2 regions of the Vibrio eleionomae genome follow, and region 2 is predicted to be linked to the other one. Evidence: predicted binding sites of a transcription regulator. Region 2 holds the regulator's gene; the other holds the start of a gene.
The links. Region 2 encodes PurR, which represses purine synthesis genes. Its sites were predicted from a motif close to TNANGNAAACGTTTNCNTNA; they were not measured.
Positions count from the first base shown of each region.

Region 1: glyA (serine hydroxymethyltransferase) is a predicted target of PurR. The motif match lies at 11,295-11,314, and genes of this name have one in related genera.

Region 1 is NZ_WEKT01000014.1:43,104-55,751, reverse strand. Features, by position in the region: gene F9817_RS10120 (LPS-assembly lipoprotein LptE) at 1-109, shown strand, start outside; gene holA (DNA polymerase III subunit delta) at 131-1,156, shown strand; gene rsfS (ribosome silencing factor) at 1,288-1,605, shown strand; gene rlmH (23S rRNA (pseudouridine(1915)-N(3))-methyltransferase RlmH) at 1,609-2,079, shown strand; gene mrdA (penicillin-binding protein 2) at 2,086-3,969, shown strand; gene rodA (rod shape-determining protein RodA) at 3,969-5,087, shown strand; gene F9817_RS10090 (septal ring lytic transglycosylase RlpA family protein) at 5,088-5,873, shown strand; gene F9817_RS10085 (serine hydrolase) at 5,966-7,144, shown strand; gene ybeD (DUF493 family protein YbeD) at 7,264-7,542, shown strand; gene lipB (lipoyl(octanoyl) transferase LipB) at 7,739-8,392, shown strand; gene lipA (lipoyl synthase) at 8,385-9,350, shown strand; gene F9817_RS10065 (hypothetical protein) at 9,568-9,894, shown strand; gene glyA (serine hydroxymethyltransferase) at 9,988-11,238, opposite strand; gene F9817_RS10055 (YitT family protein) at 11,683-12,282, shown strand; tRNA gene F9817_RS10050 (tRNA-Tyr) at 12,555-12,639, shown strand.
Region 2 is NZ_WEKT01000057.1:19,275-31,922, reverse strand. Features, by position in the region: gene purR (HTH-type transcriptional repressor PurR) at 777-1,784, shown strand; cyclic di-GMP riboswitch class I at 1,938-2,036, shown strand; gene F9817_RS20115 (TfoX/Sxy family DNA transformation protein) at 2,150-2,737, shown strand; gene F9817_RS20110 (putative signal transducing protein) at 3,371-3,697, shown strand; gene F9817_RS20105 (alpha/beta fold hydrolase) at 3,721-4,515, opposite strand; gene glgA (glycogen synthase GlgA) at 4,724-6,178, opposite strand; gene glgC (glucose-1-phosphate adenylyltransferase) at 6,180-7,397, opposite strand; gene topA (type I DNA topoisomerase) at 7,883-10,507, opposite strand; gene F9817_RS20085 (YciN family protein) at 10,838-11,083, shown strand; gene aroA (3-phosphoshikimate 1-carboxyvinyltransferase) at 11,215-12,495, opposite strand.

The sequences.
Region 1 (12,648 bases), on a different contig from region 2:
TAAAGACGGTAATAAGATCACAACCAAGGAGCTGCATGAACAGCAGCAAGAACAGAAAAAACAGCAAGAGTTAGGCAGTGATCTTTCTAACTCTGATTCTGTCGACTAAGACTGAGCACTTTGATTGGTCATGAGAATATACGCAGATAAGTTAGCGGATTTATTAAACAAGCAGCTGTTGCCGAGCTATTTGGTCTTCGGCAACGAGCCGCTGCTGTTAGATGAATCACGGATTGCGATTGAAAAAGCAGCTCTTACCCTAGGGTTTGAAGAAAAACATCGGTTTGCCGTTGATGCAAGTCTAGATTGGAATGAGGTCTACGACTGTTGTCAGTCAATGAGCTTATTTTCAAATCGTCAGCTTATCGAGCTAACTTTACCGGAAGCAGGAATCAATGCGGCAATAGGTAAAGAAATTAAAACGCTCGTCGAAAGCCTTAATCCTGATGTGATGTTAGTGATTATTGGTGGCAGGCTGACGAAGGCACAAGAGAACTCGGCTTGGTGTAAAGCGATAGCAAATCAAGGTTGCTTGGTTAACTGTTTAACTCCAGATATTAGTCGCTTACCACAATTCGTAATCACTCGCTGCCGACAGATTGGGCTGACTCCTGATACTGAAGCTGTGCAAATGTTAGCCCATTGGCATGAAGGGAATCTATTTGCCCTCGTTCAGAGTTTAGAAAAACTCGTGTTGCTCTATCCAGACGGACAAATCACGATGATTCGCCTAGAGGAAGCATTAAGTCGTAATAACCACTACACCGCTTTTCATTGGACTGATTCTTTACTGGAAGGAAAAGAGAAACGTGCACAACGCGTTTTACGCCAGTTACAAGCGGAAGATATGGAACCTATAATCCTGATTCGAACCATTCAAAAAGAGCTGATGCAATTAGTTCAAATGCAGCAAGCTTTAACGACAATGCCCTTAGGCTCTGTGATGGAAAAATTTCGTATCTGGCAAAATAAACGCCCCCTGTACGCTGCAGCATTAAAGCGTCTTTCCACAAAAAAACTGCGCCATTTGGTGCAATTACTTGCCCAATGCGAAATATTGACAAAAACTCAATATGAGCAACCTGTTTGGCCTTTATTGCAACAAATCACCTTTGAGTGTTGTCATACTGATGCAAACATACCGTTACCACTGTAAGAGTAAAGACTGACTCAATACGCTACGATGTCCCTAACACGTAATATCGTACGGATAAATACAGTGATCGGTATGGTATACTCCGACGCTCTTTTTACTTAGAACAACGATAAATTTCAGAGGATAGTTACTTGCAACGCGAAGAATTAACCGCATTCCTTGCTGATAAAGCAGATGATATGAAAGCACAAGACATCATTACTATTGATGTGCAAGGTAAATCTAGTATCACAGATTTTATGATCATTTGTACTGGCACCTCTAAACGCCACGTAGCTTCCATTGCCGACCATGTGGCCAGTGAAGCTCGTAAATCAGGCCTAGATCCGCTTGGTATTGAAGGTGAAACCGAGGGAGAATGGGTAGTTGTTGATTTGGGCACCACAATGATCCACGTGATGCAGGAAGAACAACGCGAGATGTACCAGTTAGAAAAGCTCTGGAGCTAAGCGTTGAAGATTCAATTAATCGCTGTTGGAACTAAAATGCCCAAGTGGGTAGAGGAAGGCTTTCAAGAGTATAAACGTCGCTTTCCCCACGATATGCCGCTCGATCTCATTGAAGTTTCAGCCGGTAAACGAGGCAAGAATGCCGATATTGCAAGAATTTTGCAAAAAGAAGGCGAAGCCATGCTAGCGGCTGTGCCAAAAGGCAACCGTATTGTTACGCTCGATATTCCCGGAAAACGTTGGGATACCGAGCAATTGGCTGGTCAACTGGAAAGTTGGAAATTAGATGGACGCGATGTCTCTATCTTAATTGGTGGTCCAGAAGGACTTGCTCCAGCATGTAAACAAGCCGCAGACCAATCTTGGTCTTTATCGCCGTTAACGCTCCCTCACCCACTCGTTCGGGTGGTGATGGCTGAAAGCCTGTATCGAGCGTGGAGCATAACCGCCAATCACCCTTACCATCGAGAATAGGCATAGATGTTACGCAAACATAGCCCAATTCGAGATTACTTAGCAGAAGCACGGCTATTTCGTAGCCGTGCGGTAGTATCCTTTGTTGGCATTATTCTATTAGTTATTGTATTGATTGGTAATTTGTACAATATCCAAGTCAATCAATACCAAGATTATAAAACCCGTTCCAATGATAACCGAATCAAAATAGTCCCAATCTCTCCTAACCGCGGATTAATTTATGATCGAAATGGTAAACTACTCGCAGAAAATCGCCCTGTATTCAGTCTAGAAATCACCCCTGAAAAGGTGAAAAATATGGACGATACCCTCAAGCGTTTACAGACAATACTGCCCATTACCCAAGACGATATTGATGAGTTTCAAAAAGAGCGCCGGCGTACACGTCGCTTTGATTCGGTCCAACTACTTTCTCAGCTAACTGATGAGCAAGTCGCTAAATTCTCAGTCAATCAATACAAATTTCCTGGCGTGCAAGTCACTGCAGCTTTGAAACGTTACTACCCTTATGGTTCCGTTCTCACCCACGTTTTAGGCTATGTGTCTCGTATCAACGATAAAGACATGTCACGCTTAGAGCGCGAAGGAAAAACCGCTAACTATCAAGCAACGAGGGACATCGGTAAATTAGGTATTGAAAAATATTACGAGGATGTCCTACATGGTACGGCCGGTTATCAAGAAGTAGAAGTGAACAGTCGAGGGCGCATTATTCGTACCTTGAAGTACGTACCGCCAATTCCAGGGAAAGATATCGTGTTAAACATCGATATCAACTTACAACTGTATGTCAGCAAGTTATTAGACGGACGTCGCGGCTCAGCCATTGTGCTCGATCCTAAAGACAACGGTGTTCTTGCTATGGTATCCAGTCCAAGTTATGACCCGAATGCATTTGTTCATGGTATTTCAGGAAAAGCGTACGCTAAATTGCTGAATGATAAAGATCGACCTCTTGTTAACCGCAGTACATTAGGTATCTACCCTCCGGGTTCCACAGTGAAACCGTTTATGGCAGTGTCGGCATTGACCGAAGGTGTTATTACACCAACGTATACCCGTAACGACCCCGGCTATTGGAAAATTCCTAACTCGAACACTCGCCCTTTCCGCGACTGGTTACGTTGGGGACATGGCAAAGTAAATGTCACCAAAGCCTTAGAAGAGTCTGTCGATACTTTCTTCTATCACGTTGCATACGAGATGGGTATTGACCGTATTTCGACTTGGATGAAGAAATTTGGTTTTGGCGATTATACCGGTATTGATATCTATGAAGAAAGTAAAGCCAATATGCCAACCAGAGAATGGAAACATGCAAAATTCCATCAGCCTTGGTACCAGGGTGATACTATCCCTGTTGGTATCGGGCAAGGTTACTGGACAGCAACTCCGCTTCAATTGGCTAAAGCGTTGTCGGTGCTCGTACATCATGGCGAAGTCATCGCACCTCACTTACTCCGTTCGACCATCAATAATGGTGACGCATTTTCTACTCGACGCGATGCGGAGATCGTGACCTATCCCCCTATAAAAAATGTACCGGAAAAATACTGGGACATCGCACTGCACGGTATGTATTTGGTGAACAACGGTCCTCGTGGTACCGCTCGCCGCGCATTCCATGGTGCACCTTATACCAGTGGAGGTAAATCAGGTACGGCTCAGGTCTTTGGTTTAGCGGAGGGTCAAAAATACAATGCAGCAGAACTGGCCGAGCACTTACGAGACCACGCTTTGTTTATTTCATTTGCACCTGTAAAAAATCCAAAAGCAATCGTGACTATTGTATTAGAAAACGCGGGGGGCGGGTCGAGTCATGGTGCACCTGTGGCGCGTAAAATCTTTGACTATATGCTACTTGGTAAAGGAAAGAGCGACAAATGATGAATATCGATCCTACTCAAGAGAACCGCTCATTTTTCCAGCGTATTCATATTGATTTACCACTGCTTCTTGCAGTGATGTTACTGATGTTTTTTGGTCTGGTCATTATGTACAGCGCTAGTGGGCAGAACATGGCAATGATGGAACGCCAAGCAATGCGTATGCTACTCGCGCTTGGCATCATGATCGGCATTGCTCAGATTCCTCCACGCACCTATGAACGAATGGCTCCTCTACTCTTTTTTGTTGGGGTTATCCTTCTCGTTGGTGTTCTGCTGTTTGGTGAAATATCTAAAGGTGCTCAGCGTTGGCTGAACTTGGGCTTTGTCCGTTTTCAACCTTCAGAGCTACTAAAATTAGCAGTACCGCTGATGGTGGCGCGTTTTATTGGTCATCGTCAGCTACCGCCAGACTTTCGTACATTGGTTCTATCGCTCGCGATGGTATTCGTTCCGACCATTCTGATAGCAAAACAACCGGACCTTGGTACCTCTATATTGATCGCTGCTTCTGGCGTGTTTGTTATTTTCCTCGCTGGTATTAGCTGGAAATACATTATCGCGGCTTGTGTTGCTGTCGGCGCCTTTATCCCTGTGCTGTGGTTTTTCCTGATGCACGATTACCAAAAAACGCGAGTTAGGACATTATTTAATCCAGAGTCCGATCCGTTAGGTGCGGGCTATCACATTATTCAAAGTAAAATTGCGATTGGTTCTGGCGGGTTACTTGGAAAAGGATGGTTGCATGGCACGCAATCTCAACTAGAATTTTTACCAGAGAGACATACTGACTTCATTTTCGCAGTGATTGCAGAAGAATGGGGACTGATTGGTGTGTTGGTATTACTTTCTGTTTATCTATTTGTGATTGGACGCGGATTATATTTAGCTACCAACTCACAAACTGCATTTGGTCGTATGATGGCAGGGAGCATAACGTTAAGCTTTTTTGTTTATGTGTTTGTTAATATTGGCATGGTGAGTGGAATTTTACCTGTTGTTGGCGTTCCTCTGCCATTAATCAGCTATGGTGGTACCTCTATGGTGACACTACTTGCAGGATTTGGGATTTTAATGTCAATACACACTCACAGAAAAGCATTTTCAAAGGCGAACTAAATGACAAAGTTACTGTTGCCATTCTCGGCCATGTTAGCTTTGCTACTGGCCGGCTGTAGTTCGTCTGGACGATACTCGATTGATAATGATGTGGCGCCAAATGCGCCCATCTCTGTAGATCATGTGGAGGATGCTCATCCACAAAATGAGCCTTATAGTCTTGGTGGTAATAAGGACTATACACTTGGTGGTAAAACTTACCATATTATAAAAAATACTGAAGGGTATACTGAAACAGGCAAAGCATCTTGGTACGGTAAAAAATTCCACGGACATTTAACGTCGAATGGTGAAATTTACGATATGTATTCGATGACAGCAGCCCACAAAACACTGCCTTTACCAAGCTATGTGAAAGTGACCAATACCGATAACGACAAAACGGCTATTGTTCGGGTCAATGATCGGGGACCATTCCATACAGGGCGGATTATTGATTTAAGTTATGCGGCAGCTTATAAATTAGGTGTGCTGCAAACAGGTACAGCCAATGTAAAAATTGAGGTCATTACTCCAGGAAAATCAAAGAGTAAAGAACCATCAGATGCAGGCCATAAGTACTACGTACAAGTGGCATCGACACAAAATGAAAAAAATGCGCGAACTTTAGCGCAAAAACTAAGTCAAAGCTTATCAGTGCGTACTTTTGTTGATAGCAAAGAAAGTAACCACCGTGTCTTTTTAGGTCCGTTTGTTGACTATACTCTGACGCAACAAAGCCTTGAACGAGTAAAATCTCTCGGCTATGAGACAGCATTCGTTAGAAAGCACATCCATTCGCATTGATACACTGGATCGGATCAGAAGTGACAGGGTCTGTTTTAAGGCATCATTTCTGATAAGATAACGGATAATTAAGTAAAAAAGTCAAACTCACCATGAAAAAAGCGATTTTAAATACTGTTTTAGCGTCTTCTGTTGCGCTATCAGCAAGTTTCTCGGGTTCAGCAGTGGCTGCCTCTCCAGTTGTTGTACCAGATGCACCTCAAATTGCAGCAAATGGCTACATTTTGATGGATTACCATTCCGGTAAAATTCTTGCTCAAAAAAACATGAACGAGAAACTACCGCCAGCTAGTTTGACAAAAATGATGACGAGCTACGTTATCGGTCAAGAGATTAAGCGCGGTAACATTAGCCGTGATGACGACGTTGTCATCAGTCGCAATGCTTGGGCGAAAAACTTCCCAGAATCTTCAAAAATGTTTATCGAAGTTGGTACCACTGTAAAAGTGGGAGAACTAAACAAAGGCATTATTATTGATTCAGGTAACGATGCTTGTGTGGCTATGGCAGAACACATCGCTGGCTCTACCGATGCATTTGTCGATCTTATGAATGCTTGGGCGAATACGCTAGGCATGAAAGACACTCATTATGCTAACGTACACGGGCTTGATAACCCTAACTTGTACACTACACCACACGATTTAGCAGTACTTGCGCAAGCGTTAATTCGTGACGTTCCTGAAGAGTATAAAATCTACTCAGATAAGAAATTTACCTACAACGGTATCACACAGTACAACCGTAACGGCCTACTGTGGGATAAAAGTATGAACGTCGATGGCATCAAAACAGGCCACACTAGCCATGCAGGCTACAACCTGGTGACATCAGCGTACGAAGGTAAAATGCGCCTTATTTCTGTTGTAATGGGTACAAAGAGCTCTAATGCACGTAAAGCAGAAAGTAAAAAACTACTAGGATACGGCTTCCGTTTCTTTGAGACTGTTGAGCCACATAAGAAAGGCCAAACATTTGTTAAAGAACGCATCTGGATGGGCGATAAAGACAAAGTTGCTCTAGGTGTCAATGAAGATACTTATGTCACTTTACCTCGCGGACAAGCTAAAGATCTGACGGCAAACTTTGTGCTGGATAAACAGCTAAAAGCGCCAATCAAAAAAGGTGACGTAGTAGGTAAACTCTTCTACCAAGTTGATGGTAAAGATGTTGCTCAATATCCTTTAATGGCTTTAGAAGATGTTAACCAAGGTGGCATTTTCAGCCGTCTTTGGGACTACATTGTTCTATTGTTCAAAGGCTTATTCTAAAGGCTCTCATCGTCTTTAAAAAAGCCGCTAACGCGGCTTTTTTGTTGACTTGAGATCCACATCAATTGGCTGTACTATTCTGCACCGCTTCTATTATTAGTAAACCTTGGAGTTTCCTTATGTTGACACTCAACTCTGATGCAAAATTGAAAGACCTTCTCGAGTTCCCTTGCTCATTTACATACAAAGTCATGGGCCATGCGAAACCAGAACTACCTGAACTGGTATTAGAAGTCATTCAACGCCATGCTCCAGGTGACTACAGCCCTCGAGTAAAGCCAAGCGGCAAAGGTAACTACCATTCAATTTCGGTAACGATTACAGCAACATCTATCGAGCAAGTAGAAACCCTTTATAAAGAGTTAGGCGATATCGAAATCGTACGCTTAGTACTATAAACGCCCAATCATTTTCAATTTTATTTGAAATGAGTAAACTTTTTTTTAAAGCAGCGAAAGCTGCTTTTCCCTTTTTTATCAGATAGTTAAAAACAACACGTTTCACAAGTGTTAAAAAAAACGCTATAAAAAGTAGTTCAAAGCATCTAAGAAGTTTATAATCCAAAAACTTTATATAAGACCGATGGACGTAATAATGGACAGTGAACTGGTCGTCAGGCATTTAGGCCGCCGGGATTACCAACCGGTCTGGCAAGCAATGCATGACTTTACTGATCAACGCGATTCAGAAACCCGGGATGAAATCTGGCTAGTGGAGCACAACCCTGTATTCACCCAAGGCCAAGCGGGAAAACCTGAACACTTATTGAATACGGGGGATATTCCCGTTGTTCAGAGTGATCGCGGCGGACAAGTCACCTACCATGGCCCCGGTCAACTCGTCGTCTACTTTTTAATTAACCTACGTCGTAAAAAACTTGGGGTTCGCGAATTAGTCACCGATATAGAAACACTCGTGATCAACACGCTTAAACACTATCAGATTGACTCAGCAGCGAAACCTGATGCTCCTGGCGTTTACGTCGACGGGAGAAAAATTTGTTCACTCGGCCTACGTATTCGTAAAGGCTGTTCTTTCCATGGGTTGGCACTCAACGTCAATATGGATTTATCGCCGTTTCTACGTATTAACCCATGTGGCTATGCGGGAATGGAAATGGTTCAAGTGAGCGATTTAAAGGGACCAACCGACATTGAACATGTCGAGCATATACTAGTCAAAGAACTTGTTAGCCTGCTAGGCTACGAGAAAGTCGAAATCAGCACAGAAGCCTATAATCATGAGTAAACCAATTCAGATGGAACGTGGTGTTAAATACCGCGATGCCGACAAAATGGCACTGATTCCAGTTAAGAACATGCCTGAAGAACAAACTGAGGTTCTACGTAAACCTGAGTGGATGAAAATCAAGCTGCCTTCTGATAGTCAACGTATCAAAGACATAAAATCAGCGATGCGCAAGAACAACCTTCACTCTGTTTGTGAAGAAGCCTCTTGCCCTAACCTCGCCGAATGTTTTAATCATGGTACTGCTACCTTCATGATTTTAGGTGCTATCTGTACCCGTCGTTGTCCGTTCTGTGACGTTGCCCATGGTCGCCCTGTTGCACCAGAAGCTAATGAACCACAAAAATTGGCACAAACCATCAAAGATATGAAGTTGAAGTATGTGGTGATCACCTCTGTTGACCGCGATGACCTTCGTGATGGTGGCGCACAACACTTTGCAGACTGTAACCGTGAAATTCGCGCTCTTAACCCAGAAATTCGTATTGAGACACTCGTACCTGATTTTCGTGGTCGTATGGATACTGCGCTTGAGTTAATGAAAGACAATCCGCCAGATGTATTCAACCACAACTTAGAAACTGCCCCACGTCTATATCGTAAGGCTCGTCCAGGTGCAAACTATAAATGGTCACTAGAACTTCTACGTAAATTCAAAGAACAGCATCCAGACATTCCAACTAAATCAGGTTTGATGATGGGGCTGGGCGAAACCAAAGAAGAAATCATTGAAGTACTCAAAGATCTACGCTCTCATGGCGTGACAATGCTGACTCTCGGTCAATATCTAGCACCAAGTCGCCACCATCTACCAGTGGCTCGCTATGTGCCACCAGAAGAATTCGAAGAACTCAAAGAAGTTGCATTAGAGTTAGGCTTCACTCATGCAGCTTGCGGCCCGTTCGTACGTTCTTCTTACCATGCAGATCTCCAAGCTCAAGGTATGGAAGTTAAATAATTCATACTCCTGAGTACTAAAGCCGATATGGAATCCATATCGGCTTTTTTCATTTATCGGCATTCACTACTTGCAGCTCTCGAACAAGTTTTATACGCTGGCGTTGGCTTATACTAAAATGTAGATATTAATTAACCGCGACCGGGTAAAAATCATAGGAGCAACGATGATTTCTTATCATCGGTTCGGTACACGTAACAACGTAAAGGATTTCATCATGAATAAATTTGGACTCTTGGCTCTAATTATTACAGGAGTGTTGGCGGGATGTGCATCGAACGAGCAACGAGATAACTTCCAAGAAGCGTCGTTCGAGCTCTGTAATACTGACGTCAAAATCTATTCAGTTAGTGATGACGGCCGAGTTCGTATCGTGTGTGCTGATGGATCTAAGTTCTCACTTCAAAGCGAACAAACTCTTGATACCATGCGTGATATCAACGCGGATTATTGTTCTGGCGAAGGGCTTGGAAAATTTTCTGAAAGCAGTAACTACTATATGTTCCAATGTAAATCAGGTGCATTGCTTAGTGTTGCAAAATAACATAGAGCAACACTACAGTTAATCGCTTACAAACAGACAAAAAGGGCCCGCATATTAATGCGGGCCCTTTGTTTTATAACTTAAGTATAGAAATTAAGCGTAAACAGGAAGACGTTTACAGATTTCTAAAACTTTCTGTTTTGTTGCATCAATAACAGATTGATCATTGATGCTATCAAGTACATCACACATCCAGTTTGCTAACTCTTTTGCATCTTCAGCATTGAAGCCGCGACGAGTAATTGATGGAGTACCAACGCGAATACCAGACGTTACGAATGGGCTACGTGGATCGTTTGGTACAGAGTTTTTGTTAACTGTAATGTTAGCAGCGCCAAGAGCCGCATCAGCCTCTTTACCAGTGATGTCTTTATCGATCAGATCAACAAGGAACAGGTGGTTTTCAGTACTGTTAGATACGATTTTGTAGCCACGCTCTTGGAATTGAGCAACCATCGCTTTAGCGTTTTCTACAACACGTTCTTGATAGGCTTTAAATTCTGGCTCCATTGCTTCTTTGAAAGCAACCGCTTTTGCAGCGATAACGTGCATCAAAGGACCACCTTGACCACCAGGGAACACTGCAGAATTTAGTTTCTTGTACAGATCTTCACCTGCGTTAGAAAGGATAAGACCACCACGAGGACCTGCCAATGTTTTGTGAGTTGTCGTTGTTACAACGTCAGCAAATGGAATTGGGCTTGGGTATACACCAGCAGCAATTAGGCCGGCAACGTGTGCCATATCAACAAACAGGTAAGCATCTACTTTGTCTGCGATTTCACGCATGCGTTTCCAATCTACAACTTGAGAATAAGCAGAGAAACCACCAATAATCATCTTAGGTTTGTGTTGTAGTGCTAGCGCTTCCATTTCATCGTAGTCGATTTGACCATCAGAATCGATGCCGTAAGGAATCACATTGTAGTGTTTGCCAGAAAAGTTAACTGGTGAACCGTGAGTTAAGTGACCACCGTGTGCTAGGCTCATGCCTAGAACGGTGTCGCCAGGGTTCAACAACGCCATATACACTGCGCTGTTTGCTTGAGAACCTGAGTGTGGCTGTACGTTTGCGTATTCACAACCGAACAGTTTACAAGCACGGTCAATAGCCAATGCTTCTGCTTTATCAACATACTCACAACCGCCGTAGTAACGCTTGCCAGGGTAACCCTCTGCGTACTTGTTAGTTAGCTGAGAGCCTTGTGCTTCCATTACACGTGGACTTGTGTAGTTTTCAGAAGCAATAAGTTCAATGTGTTCTTCCTGACGAAGAGTTTCTTCCTGGATGGCAGCGTATAGCTCCGGATCGTAATCAGCGATGTTCATATCACGCTTAAGCATCTGTATCTCCTGACTCAGATTAACTGAAATTTTAGGGAAAAAACCGCACAACGACTAAACGCAAACGTTTTCGTCACCGTAATGGCGCGCATTTTACATAAATTGATCTTCATCATAAAGCACAATTTACACAATTTATTATGCAGTTTTTTCATAATGAGTGACAAATCGTTTCATAAACCTTGTAAATAGGCAGAAAGGCTTACTATCAACATTAATCAGCAAGGGCTCACTCAATACCGTGCACCTTCTTCTTTGTGTCTCTTCTGACTGTCAACTTACCACTTTACGCCCTGTAAATTGGCCGTTACATAGATGTACCTTAATTTCCCCTCACTATCTACCGGAAAAAGTATCTTTTTATTAGTATCGCCTCTTATCTCATCAAATCTCAGATTTTTACTGTGTGATCACACAGAGCCACTGCAGGACTACAACACATTTATGGAAAAACACACACTTAAAGAAGACGCTATAGCAATGCTTACAGGCTCGATAATCACAGCGCAAGGCGTTTTCTTTCTTCAAGCCGCCCATTTACTCACAGGCGGCACCGCTGGCTTATCTTTGCTGTTGGCAAAACTTATCCCTATCAGTTTCGGCACATTGTATTTTGTCACAAATGTGCCTTTTTACTTTTTAGCGTGGAAACGTTTTGGTAAAGCATTCGCCATCAATAGCGTGGTATCCGGCGCATTAGTGTCAATTTTTACAGACCAACTTCACCATATTATTCATCTTGATCAAATCAATGATGTTTATTGTGCATTTGCTGGTGGGTTACTAATGGGGATTGGCATGTTGATTTTATTTCGCCATCGTTCAAGTCTAGGTGGATTTAATGTGATGTGTTTGGCGATTCAGGACAAATGGGGCATTTCAGTGGGTAAAACACAGGTGTTTATTGACTGTTCAATATTACTCATTTCATACTTCTATGTTCCTGTCTGGTTACTTGTACTCTCTGTATTTGGCGCAATTGTTGTCAATAGCGTTCTCGCAATGAACCATAAACCCACCCGCTACACCGTTAATTACCGCTAAGAGCAAATACATCTCGCTGAAACAGCATCTTGAGGTTACTTGCGTATAACCCAATAACCTCATTAGAGCCAGTTGACTTCAATCTTCGACAAAACAAACTCTTGGAGATAAAAAACCATAAAAATGGCGAATAACTGGCATCTTTGCCCAAAAAGCCAGCATTCAATTCAAAATCATAAAAAAAGGGTTTACAGCTTCAAAGAGTTTGCTATGATGCGCTCCGCACTTGAGGGATGAGTTGGGAAAACATCACTTAAGTATAAAAATACCCTGGAGGGGTTCCCGAGTGGCCAAAGGGAGCAGACTGTAAATCTGCCGGCTCCGCCTTCGATGGTTCGAATCCGTCCCCCTCCACCATATTCTTCT
Region 2 (12,648 bases):
CTCAAGATGCTGTTTCAGCGGGAATGTATTCGCTCTTAGGCAAGGCACTGATTTGAAGACATAGTCATTCTACGTTGAAAATCAGTAACACAGCCTAGGAGCGAATAAAACTCGCCCTTTGGGAGCTCATCAACAAACCTATTTCTGCGCTCAATCACCTTGAAAGGGAATGACCATTCCTGCTGTGATTGAGCTTGACCTAGGCTCGTTGATGAAGCTCTGAATCCTGCATCTTGAGGTCATTTGGGTATATAAGCGCCTTTGATAGGGAAAAGTGATAAAAAGTGCCTTTTACCTCTAGTATGTTGGTCCTAATCCTCGGTTCTACAATCAAACGTCTCATGACTTACCTTATTTTTGGTTAGTTATCATATGTGCATTATTCGTTAGCACATCATGAAACAACGTCAGCTCTCCCGTAGAGTCTAAATGTCATTTATACGCTTAAGCCGTCCATTTTACATATTGATAAAATATATTGATAACCCAGCAATCTGTCGCCATCATGTAGACAATGAGTCGCAAGCATAAGAAAAGTTGGCGAGATCAGTTGAGATTAAATTATGAATTTTTCGTTGCGGTGATCGCCAGAGCAGTCTAGAATCTTGGATGCTAATAAATACTCAAACTAATTGTCAAAAACCGCTTTCTCGTAGCGGTTTTTGTGTTTTTACTACTATTCCCGCTTTTTGCACTAAAATAAAGCGAAACCTGACTGTTCAACATTATCATCACCAATGTACTTTCAGGTTATTTGATACCAATGGAAATCACCTATGGCGACAATAAAAGATGTAGCACGCTTGGCTGGCGTTTCTACGACCACCGTATCACATGTCATCAACAAAACCCGTTTTGTGGCAGAAGCAACTCAAGAAAAAGTGCTATCTGCTGTTAAGGAGTTGAACTATGCCCCTAGTGCAGTTGCCCGCAGTTTAAAATGCAACACAACTCGAACCATTGGCATGTTGGTCACCCAGTCCACGAACCAATTTTTCTCCGAAGTCATCGATGGTGTCGAAAGCTACTGCTATCGCCAAGGTTATACGTTGATCCTATGTAACACTGGTGGCATTTATGAAAAACAACGCGACTACGTACGCATGCTCGCTGAGAAACGCGTTGATGGCATGTTGGTTATGTGTTCGGATATGACGCCAGAATTGATGGAAATGCTAGAGAGCCATTCCGATATTCCTAAAGTGATCATGGATTGGGGATTAGAAGACTCCCAAGCCGATAAAATCATGGATAACTCAGAAGAAGGTGGCTATATCGCCACTAAGTACCTTATCGATCATGGTCATAGTCATATTGCCTGCTTGAGTGGCCACTTAAACAAAATTACCTGCCAAGAGCGTATCCAAGGTTTTCGTCGCGCAATGAACGAAGCAAACTATGACGTGAACGAAGATTGGATTCTTGAAGGTAACTTTGAATGTGATACCGCCGTTCTTGCTGCTGACAAAATTTTGGCGATGGATGAAAAACCGACCGCTGTTTTTTGTTTCAACGATACGATGGCACTGGGCTTAATGAGTCGCCTACAACAGAAAGGCGTAAAAATCCCCGAAGAAATGTCAGTCATTGGTTATGATAATATTGAACTATCCGAATATTTCTCTCCACCGTTAACCACCATCCATCAGCCTAAGCGCCGTGTTGGTAAAAACGCATTCGAAATCTTGCTTGAACGCATCAAAAATAAAGAGCATGAACGCCGTATTTTTGAAATGCATCCAGAGCTTATCGAACGAGAGTCGGTAAAAAGCATTATAAAATAATAACTTACATTGCTTTAGCTCTGCCTTCTTTACACTTTTATTGATGAATTTATCGTTTATTATTAATACAGTCATTTTTGTGAGCAATATCACATAGAAGCAATTTTTATGTGATTTATGTTCAAGTTTAAGATTACTCTAATTAACGAAATGTCACGCACAGGGCAAACCATCTGTAAAGGTGGGACGCAAAGCTTCCGGCCTGAACCCCAGGTGGTACAGATGTTCTGGGTAGGTAGCGGGGTTACCGATGGCAAAAATGCATATGATGTTAACTTCTTATTGACACGGTCTTTGCATTCTTTTGCTACATTCTCGGACCTGGATTTTGGTGGCGTATGTTCAAATACACCGAGACTAAAGGCATGGATAAACCAATACTAAAAAACTCAATGCGACTCTTTGAAAAATTAGGTCGCGTAAAATCTCGTTCAATGTTTGGCGGCTTTGGAATCTTCGTAGACGACACAATGTTCGCGTTGGTTGTTAACGATATGCTTCATATCAGAGCTGATGATTCTTGTTCTGAGAAATACAAACAACAAGGCTTAGAACCATACGTTTACAAAAAACGTGGTTTCCCTGTGGTTACAAAATATTTTGCTCTTCCAGAATCGTTTTGGGATACACCCGATACTATTTTAGATGAAGCAAAATCTGCGTTGAAGATCGCGAAACAAGAACGCGAGACTCAGGCAAAAGCTAAACCTAACCGATTGAAAGATTTACCTAATTTACGTTTAGCTACAGAACGTATGTTGCGTAAAGCGGGAATTGAATCTGTCGAAGAGTTACACGATAAAGGAGCGGTTGAAGCGTATAAAGCAATTCAGCAAACTCACTCTACCGATGTAAGTCTAGAGCTTTTATGGGCTCTTGAAGGCGCAATCGAAGGCAAGCACTGGTCTGTTATTCCACAAACTCGGCGTGACGAGTTAATGCAAAATCTTTAGCCAAATTTGTTGCTAACAAGGCTTGTTGCTGAAAGCACCCTCTGGGGTGCTTTTTTATGCGCGCTATAACGCACATATGAGCCGTTGAGGTACATATTAGAGCTTTTACTCACCTAAAAGGTTAAAACCCGGCATACTTGCTTGTAGGCTCATCAGATATATCAATAACATCACTCTTGCGAATCATTTCTGCTAAACCGGCCTTTTAACCTTACCAGCCATGTATGAGCATAACCCTTAACTCATTTGTCCTAAGGCTATATCTAGATAAATAACCGTTAGTTAACCTATAAATCTGCTAATAATTTTGCGGTTTATCACCGAATTTCCAACTCATAATGTTTTAGAATAGTAGTAACAACTAAAATAGTTGAGACTATAGATTACAATTATTCGCCATGAGCTAGATCAATTTATGCTTTAAATTGGATAAATAAATTTTTACTCATTTTTCTTAAATGGCATTATTTTGTGATTATTATCACAAAAACATTGTACGGTTATTACATTGATTATTATAAAAATGTGACAGCCATATTTAGTCCTTAATTAGGACACAATATGACACCCCATTTGAAACACTGTTCATTTACATAATCTTGGTTAGACTGTGACCATTCAAGGTAATTGATATTGAAACTTTATATCGCAAATAACCCAACTGAAGCTCATATACTGTGTGGACTACTCCAGCAGTCAAACATAAAATGCGAAGTCAGAGGGGAACAGTGGTTCGGGTTAAGAGGAGAGATTCCTGCCGATGACCAATCAGCGCCATATATTTGGCTATTTAATCGTCTAGATGCCGATTATGCATGGGAGCTTATTCGTCAAACCCAAACCGACAATAGTGGTATCCTTTATAAAAATTGGGTCTGTTCTAATTGCGGGGAAACCAATGAAGGTCAGTTCGCTGTTTGTTGGAAATGTGGGAAACCTGATCACCAAGGGTGTGATTAATATTTTCTGAATGGGAACCGTATTTATTGGTGCAAGAGAAAGCGAATCGAGTGGTGATTAAAGGCCTCAGATTGCTCGATATTGCAAACATGACCACAATTGGATAACTCTATCAACTGACTACAGCGGTGTGTACTGAGCATTTTTCTAATAGCAGGAAGGAATAGATGATCGCGCTCTCCCATTAAGTATAACGTGGGAATAGGTAACTCTGTTTCTCTAAAATGTCCCATCAGTGCATGGGCTTCAGCGGTTAAACGATACCAACGTTTAAACTCTTTTTGACACAGCTTTTTAGCTTCTCTTATAAAGAGGTGACGTGATTCTTTTTGATGTTTATCAGGCATTACGACATGGGCAAAAAGTTGGTATAACCACATGTATGGGACGATATTTTTACACCAATCCCCAATTTTAACCAATATCCGAGAACGTAGATTAAACTGCATCACCGCTCCCCCCATCACCATGCTTTCGACACGCTCAGGGACAAGTTGGGCAATTGTTCGTACAATAATGGTTCCCAAAGACATGGCAACAAAGTGGGCTTTTTCAATGCTAAGATGATCAATCACGTGAATAACATCTTGCGCGACATCAGCGAACTGATAAGGTTTGAGTAACCACTCTTTAGGACCTCGTTTTGATTTGCCATGACCACGAAGATCAACCAGAAGCAAATTAAAATGTTGTCGATACTCCTTGATTTGCTTAAACCACAAAGACGAACTGCCCCCAGCGCCGTGAATAAATACGACCCATTGTTGACTGGTGGGATGTGAATACACTTTATGGAATAACATCAGTAAGTAAGCCATTTCGCTCCAAATTAATAGCGGCGCAAGTCTACCACATTGATAATGTCAATATCTTCCCCTTTTAAACAAAATCATCCTGATGACTTATATACCCAAGTCTTCTTATTGGAATGCACAATATCCAATGTTCTTTTCATTGTGTTAATCGATAAAAAAGCGGAGAGTGACACTCTCCGCTTAGTAAAGTACATCGATGGATGGGCAACGTTTAGTCAAACAATGCCTGTCTATACATCTTAATGTATTCTTGTGCTGATACTTCCCAACTAAAATCTCTGCGCATCGCTCTTTGTTGAACTTCGAGAAATTGAGTAGGTTGCTGCAGATAGAACAGTAACGCACGCTGCATAATAATTAAAAGTGCCTCTGGCGATGGCTCTAAAAAACCAAAGCCGGTCGCTTCATGAGGATCTTTATCGTAATCCACTACGGTATCTTTCAATCCCCCTACTTCTCTAACAATAGGTAAAGTACCGTAAGCCATACTATAAATTTGATTTAATCCACACGCTTCAAACTCTGATGGCATCAAAAAGAAATCAGCGCCCGCTTCAACCCAGTGCGCCAACTTGTTACTGTAAGTTTCAACAAATGCAAACTGTTCACTGTATTTATCGGCCAGTTTACGTAGACGCCCAGCAACTTCAGGCTCTCCAGTACCCACAATAACTAATTGCACATCATTGCGTAGGAATGCCTCAATGATAGGGAGTAAGTAATGAAATCCCTTTTGGTGCGTTAAACGGCACACCATACCAAACATAGGGACAGGGCGAGTCGGTAAGTGCACTTCTTCTTGTAAAGCGAGCTTTGCTGCTTGTTTGCCCGCTTGTAAAGAGGCCGCGTCATCACTATATGTCTGTGGCAAAAACTGATCTGTTTTCGGGTCCCACTCCGAATAGTCACAACCATTAACAATACCGTGCAAATCACGCGCACGCCGAACAAAATCATCGACCAACCCATGCGATCCTAACGGTGTTAACAGTTCACATGCATAGTTTGGACTAACTGCATTAATTTTGTCCGCATAAGCAATCCCTGCTCGAAGCATACTTACATGATCGACACCATAACGTAAAAACTCCATACCATTGAGATTCAATTCCGGAATAATTTCCAATTCATGGTAAGAAAATATGCCTTTAAAAATCGCATTATGAATGGTTAAGACACTTTTCATACCTTCATAATACGCATCATAGCGATAGCGGGTTTTTAATAAGAAAGGGATCAGTCCTGTATGCCAATCGTTGGCATGAATAACATTGGGTTTAATCCCCAACTTAGGCAGAACATCTAAGCTTGCAGCAGAGAAAAAACTGAACCGTTCGCCGTTATCAGCGTAAGCTTGATTCTGCTCTGCATAAAGTTCTGGACGGTCAAAATAGTGATCATTATCGATCAAATAAACCGGCACACCATCTAACTCTGTTTGCCTCACTTTATAGGATGAGTGAGGCCAATGTGTGAGATCGGTTTCCAAGACCACAGGGAGTGAGTTTTTATCAGGAATACTACGATAAGCAGGTAGCACAATGGCTACCTGTTGTCCTAATTGAGAGAGAGATTTAGGTAATGCTTTCGCTACATCAGCTAAACCACCACTCTTCACTAAACCTTGCGCTTCTGAAACGGCAAACCACACACTGATTTGCTCCATTTTAGAATCCAACTTTTGTTCCTTTAGCAATGACTACGATACCACTTGGTGAAACATGAAAGCGTTGTTTATCTAATTCACTATTTTCACCAATGACCGTGCCGGCTGCGATTTCAACGTCTTTATCAATAATGGCGCGTTTAATCGTACAACCTGCACCTATCTTCACATCACCTAAGATAACAGATTCACTAATACAAGAACCAGCAGCAATATTGGTTCTATAACCTAAAACCGATTTATAAATACTTGATCCTTGTATATAACTCCCACCAGAAACCAAACTATCGGTTAACTTAACCTTTTGCGCATCAACATCAACAAACGTTGCTGGCGGTAAAGGTGGATAATACGTATGCAGAGGCCAACTGCGATTATACAAAGAAAACTTAGGGTCTTTGCCAAGGAGATCCATATGCGCTTCCCAATACGCTTCAATAGTACCAACATCGCGCCAGTACCCTTCAGGCCGTTCACCCTTGATCATGTTATCCGAAAAATCATAGACGTACACATCCCCTTGTGGATACATAGTCGGGATAACATCTTTACCAAAATCGTGACTAGATTGTGGGTTATCTGCATCAGATTTTAACTCAGAATAAAGTGTTGGCGCATCAAAGATATAATTTCCCATCGACACAAGCGCCCACTCTGGCTCACCCGGAATACATTTAGGATGAGCGGGCTTCTCTTCGAATCCAACCATCCGCCCTTCTCTATCCACTTCGATAATCCCAAATGATGATGCTTGGCTGACGGGCATGCGGATAGCAGAAACGGTGAGCTTAGCACCTTTACGGCGGTGATAATCCAGCATCTGACGAATATCCATTTTATAGATGTGGTCAGAGCCAAAAATACACACTTCATCAGGTGACGACAATTCTATAAAACGTAGGTTTTGGTATATCGCATCAGCAGTTCCTTCATACCAACGCTTACCATCTCGCATTTGGGCAGGAATACAATCGATAAAGCGGTCAGTAATACCAGCCACATTCCAGCCTTTTTTCATATGTAGATACAGTGATTGTGACTTAAATTGCGTTAACACATAAATCCGCATTAAATCCGCATTAACGAAATTGTTTAATGCAAAATCGACTAGCCTATAACTGCCTCCAAATGGGACAGATGGTTTACTCCGTGAAGCCGTTAAAGGCATTAAACGAGTCCCCTCGCCTCCAGCCAAAATCATTCCCAGTACACCAGCCATTAAGGTTCTCCGTTATTTATTGTTTTCAGTGCCCACCGGTAGATTTGATAAACACTGTTCTTCCATCGAAGCATCATCCCCACCGCGACAAATGGGGCAAAAGGCCATCAAGTAGGTCAATACTGGCTGCAAATTAATCACTGACCACTTTACCCACCGGTTGCGTACACCAGTGTAATATCAAGAGCGACACTCACACACTGACCAACGTTTAATAAACAAGTACATCAATCTTTATCATTCATTAAACATCGTGATTTAGAACTGGATACGCAATGCCTTTATCCGAGCAGGTTTACGACAAACCGTACTTCGTTTACAAGCTCCTATAAAAAAGATAGTCAACATATTGAATAATGAGAACAAATAATTGGGAATTTAACAAAATATTCAACACTGTTTTAGAAAACTGAGAAATAGCCAACAAAATAAAAAGGCAGCTCGTAAGCTGCCTTTTTTATTCATGGTTTGTTATTGATAAATCACTATTTTTTCTTGCGTTTATCCGTTACTTCCCATTTACCGTCGATGTATAGCGCTGTCCAGCCAGATGGTTTTCCATCATGTTCGGTACGTACATAATGCTCTTTCGATTTACGGCTAAAGCGTACTACAGCACGTTCACCATCAGGATCTTTCGCTGGAGCAGTTGCTAGGTACTTGAATTTCTCAGGTAAGCGGTCTTGATATTTTGCTAGCTCTTCCACTAACGGTGCGCGTGTCTCACGCGATTTAGGGAAATTACTTGCCGCAAAGAATAAGCCAGACGCACCATCGCGAAGCACAAAATACGCGTCAGACTGTGTGCAAGGTAGTTCTGGGAAATGGACCGGGTCTTCTTTTGGCGGAGCCACTTCACCGTTTTTCAAAATCTTACGGGTATTGCTACAAGATTCATTGGTACATGCCATGTACTTACCAAATCGGCCATTTTTCAGAACCATGTCTGAGCCACATTTATCGCACTCAACAACAGGGCCATCATACCCTTTCAGTTTAAATTCGCCGTGTTCAACGATATAGCCTTCACAATTTGGGTTATTACCACACACATGAAGCTTACGTTTTTCATCAATCAAGTAAGCATCCATTGCAGTGCCGCAAATTGGGCAGCGTTTTTTAGCGCGCAGTGCTGCGGTTTCAACATCTTCTTCTAAGACATTGATAACACCATCTTCATCACCAAGATTGATGGTTGTCTTACAACGTTCTTTCGGCGGAAGTGCATAACCAGAACACCCTAAGAAAACGCCAGTAGAAGCCGTGCGAATCACCATTGGACGACCACAAGTTGGACATTCAATATCTGTTTGCACCATGTGGTTAGGCTTCATACCACCTTGTTCTTCATCTTGCTCAGCTTGTTCAAGGTTTTGACTAAAATCGGCAAAGAAGTTGTCTAATACCCCTTTCCAATTAGCATCACCTTCGGCAATTTGGTCGAGTTTTTGTTCCATACGTGCTGTGAAGTCGTAGTTCATCAAATCTTCAAAACTATCATCCAGACGATCTGTAACAATTTCGCCCATCTTTTCCGCGTAAAAACGACGTGAATCGACTTTTACGTAACCACGATCTTGGATGGTAGAAATAATCGATGCGTAAGTAGATGGTCGGCCAATCCCACGTTTTTCTAATTCTTTAACCAATGCTGCTTCAGTATAGCGAGCCGGTGGCTTAGTAAAATGCTGTTTAGGATCTAACGCTTCAAGGGCTAGTTCATCCCCTACTTTTACTTCAGGTAAAATTTGGTCTTCATTCTTACCAAGTGGACGTTGTACACGTGTCCAACCATCGAATTTGAGAATGCGGCCTTTTGCTTTCAACGTGTATTCTGCCGCCTTAACACTTACGGTTGTAGAAGTGTATTGAGCAGGCGTCATTTGACACGCCACAAACTGATTCCAAATTAAGTTATACAATTTGTGCGCATCCGCATCCATACCTTGCAAATCATCAGATTTAACATCAACGCTAGAAGGACGAATCGCTTCGTGCGCTTCTTGGGCATTTTCTTTACTGCCGTAAACATTTGGCTTACTTGGTAGGTATTTATCACCAAATTGATCAGTGATGAAATCACGAACAGAGGCAACCGCTTCTTGGCTCAAGTTGGTTGAGTCAGTACGCATGTAGGTGATGTAACCGCCTTCGTAAAGACGCTGCGCTAGCATCATGGTTTTCTTAACACCATAACCTAAGCGAGTACTTGCCGCTTGCTGCAATGTAGAGGTAATGAATGGCGCACTTGGCTTACTCGTTGTAGGGCGATCTTCTCGCTTACAAACTTCATAGCGCGCTTTTTCCAAAACACTGATAGCTGCTTTGGTTTCTTGTTCGTTAGTCGGCTTAAATGCTTCGCCATTTTGTTGCGCGACCAGCAAACGGAATTTGTCATTTGCACTGGTTTTGGTATCGGCGTTGATATCCCAGAACTCTTCAGGGGTAAACGCTTTGATTTCACGCTCACGTTCCACAAGTAGCTTCACTGCTACAGATTGAACACGTCCTGCGGATAAACCACGCGCCACTTTTTTCCATAGCAACGGAGACACCATAAAGCCCACAACACGGTCCATAAAACGACGTGCTTGTTGGGCGTTAACACCATCCATATTTAGGTCACCAGGCTGCTTAAACGCCTGTTGGATTGCTGTTTTAGTGATTTCGTTAAACACAACACGTTTATATCGCTCTTCATCGCCACCGATGATCTCACGAAGGTGCCAAGCGATGGCCTCTCCTTCGCGGTCCAAGTCGGTTGCGAGATAAACGCTGTCTGCGTCTTTCGCTAACTTTTTAAGTTCATTTACTACCTTTTCTTTACCCGGCAGTATCTGATAATTCGCTTCCCAACCATTATAGGGATCGATGCCCATCTTCTTGATTAAAGATGAACGCTCTTTTTCTTTCTTAAGGCGAGCTTTTTCTTCAGCACTAAGGCCTTTAGTCGAAGTCGGCGCTGCTTTTTTGGCGCCAGTTGATTGACCGGCAGTTGGCAGATCGCGGACATGACCGACACTAGACTTTACGATAAAGTCTTTGCCAAGATATTTGTTGATTGTTTTGGCCTTGGCTGGCGACTCCACGATAACGAGTGATTTACCCATAATTTGATTCAAATGTCCTTAACCACTTTGCGACTGGTTTTATCGCATTATGTTCTTAAATATTGCTTCTTTTTTTACTATCGAGGTAGATAACCAGAAGATCAACTTGTTTTTTTAAAAACCGGCTTATTTGCTCGACAAATCGACGAAATGCTAAGCGCTCCAGAAAACTCGCACATAGTAATGACAGTCTGGACAGAACGCGAGGTAAAACAAGTGAATTTTGCAATAAATCACAATTTTAGTTTTTACTGAGCTCGATCATTGTCTGATATTATGCGCTCAATACACTAGTTATCACTGCCAAACAAAATAATAAAAGGAAACATTATGGCCGATAAAAAGCCCATTTCAAAAGTAGACTTACTCATGATAGCTAATCAACTGATTCAAGATCATGAACATTATGTTGAAGGTATGAAAGCTACTCAAGTTGAAGAAAAAGCAGGCATTTTAGTATTTAAAGGTGAATATTTCCTTGATGACAACGGACTGCCAACCACAAAAACAACAGCGGTATTCAACATGTTTAAATATTTAGCGCACCACCTATCATCAGAATTTACTCTCGAATAGTGATTGATGGCTAAATACCTAAAGTGTCAAGCCTAGTGTATGAGTATTATATATAGTGACCATCAGCAAATTACATTTACACTAAAAATAAAGCCTCGGAAGAGGCTTTATTTCATCATAACGTTGACCATTTAATGACTTAATACGGCGAATTTATCAAAATAATCTGGGAATGTTTTTGACGTACATTTTGGATCATTAATCGTCACACCAACATCAGAGAAAGCCACTAACGAAAAACACATTGCCATGCGGTGATCATCATAAGTATCAATGGCTGCATGGATGAATTTTTCTGGCGGAGTGATCGTGATGTAGTCTTCGCCCTCTTCTATTTCAGCGCCGACTTTACGTAGCTCTGTCGCCATAGCCGCTAAGCGATCGGTTTCTTTCACACGCCAGTTATATACATTGCGAATGGTGGTGGTCCCTTTAGCGAACAAGGCTGCAGTTGCAATAGTCATGGCTGCATCTGGAATATGGTTAAAATCCATATCGATGGCATTGAGTTCACCGCGACGAGCAATAATATATTCATCACCCCACTCAATTTCTGCCCCCATTTTTTCTAACGCGTCAGCAAATTGCACATCACCTTGGATGCTTTTTTTGCCAATCCCCGTCACTTTCACACTGCCGCCTTTAACCGCTGCAGAGGCGAGGAAGTAAGACGCTGATGATGCATCACCTTCCACCATAAAATGTCCTGGTGCGACGTAGCTTTGCCCTGTTGGTATCACGAACTGTTGGTAGTCGTTGTTAATAACATTAACACCGAACTGTTGCATGATCTGCAAGGTAATATCGATATAAGGTTTTGATACTAACTCACCCACAATATTGATGGTGATGTCACCATCAGCCAGTGGCGCAGACATGAGAAAAGCCGTCAAAAATTGACTTGAAATAGAACCATCGATGGCGACAGTACCCGACTTGAGACCAGTGCCTTTTATCGACAGTGGCGGGTAATTCTCATTTTCTAAATATTCAATTTCTGCGCCAGCTTCACGCAGCGCATTGACTAAGTGACCAATTGGGCGTTCTTTCATGCGAGGTTCGCCAGTCAGAACAAACTCACCTTGACCCAAACACAGTGCTGCCGCAAGTGGACGCATTGCTGTACCAGCGTTACCCAAAAACAGTTCTAATGGCGTGTCTGCCGAAAATGGCCGGCCTAAACCTTCCACTTCACAAACGGTTTTATCATCAGAAAGTTGATACTGAACACCCAGTTTAGTCAGGGCACTGAGCATATGACGAATATCATCACTATCAAGTAAGTTAGTGAGGCGCGTCTTCCCTTTTGCTAGTGCAGCGAGCAATAAAGCTCGGTTAGAAACACTTTTTGAACCAGGAAGATTCACTTCTCCATCAAATTTTTCAACAGGTTGTAACGTAAGGCTTTCCATTTAAAGTTGTGTATCCTTGCGCCGCCAACATCATTCATCAGTGAAAAATGGCGACGAAAATTCTTCGTATTTGCAGACTAACGAAAAATTGCCCTAGGCGCTAGTGTCAATCACAGGATTTCTCACACCAACACTTACAAGGATAAAGCGTAT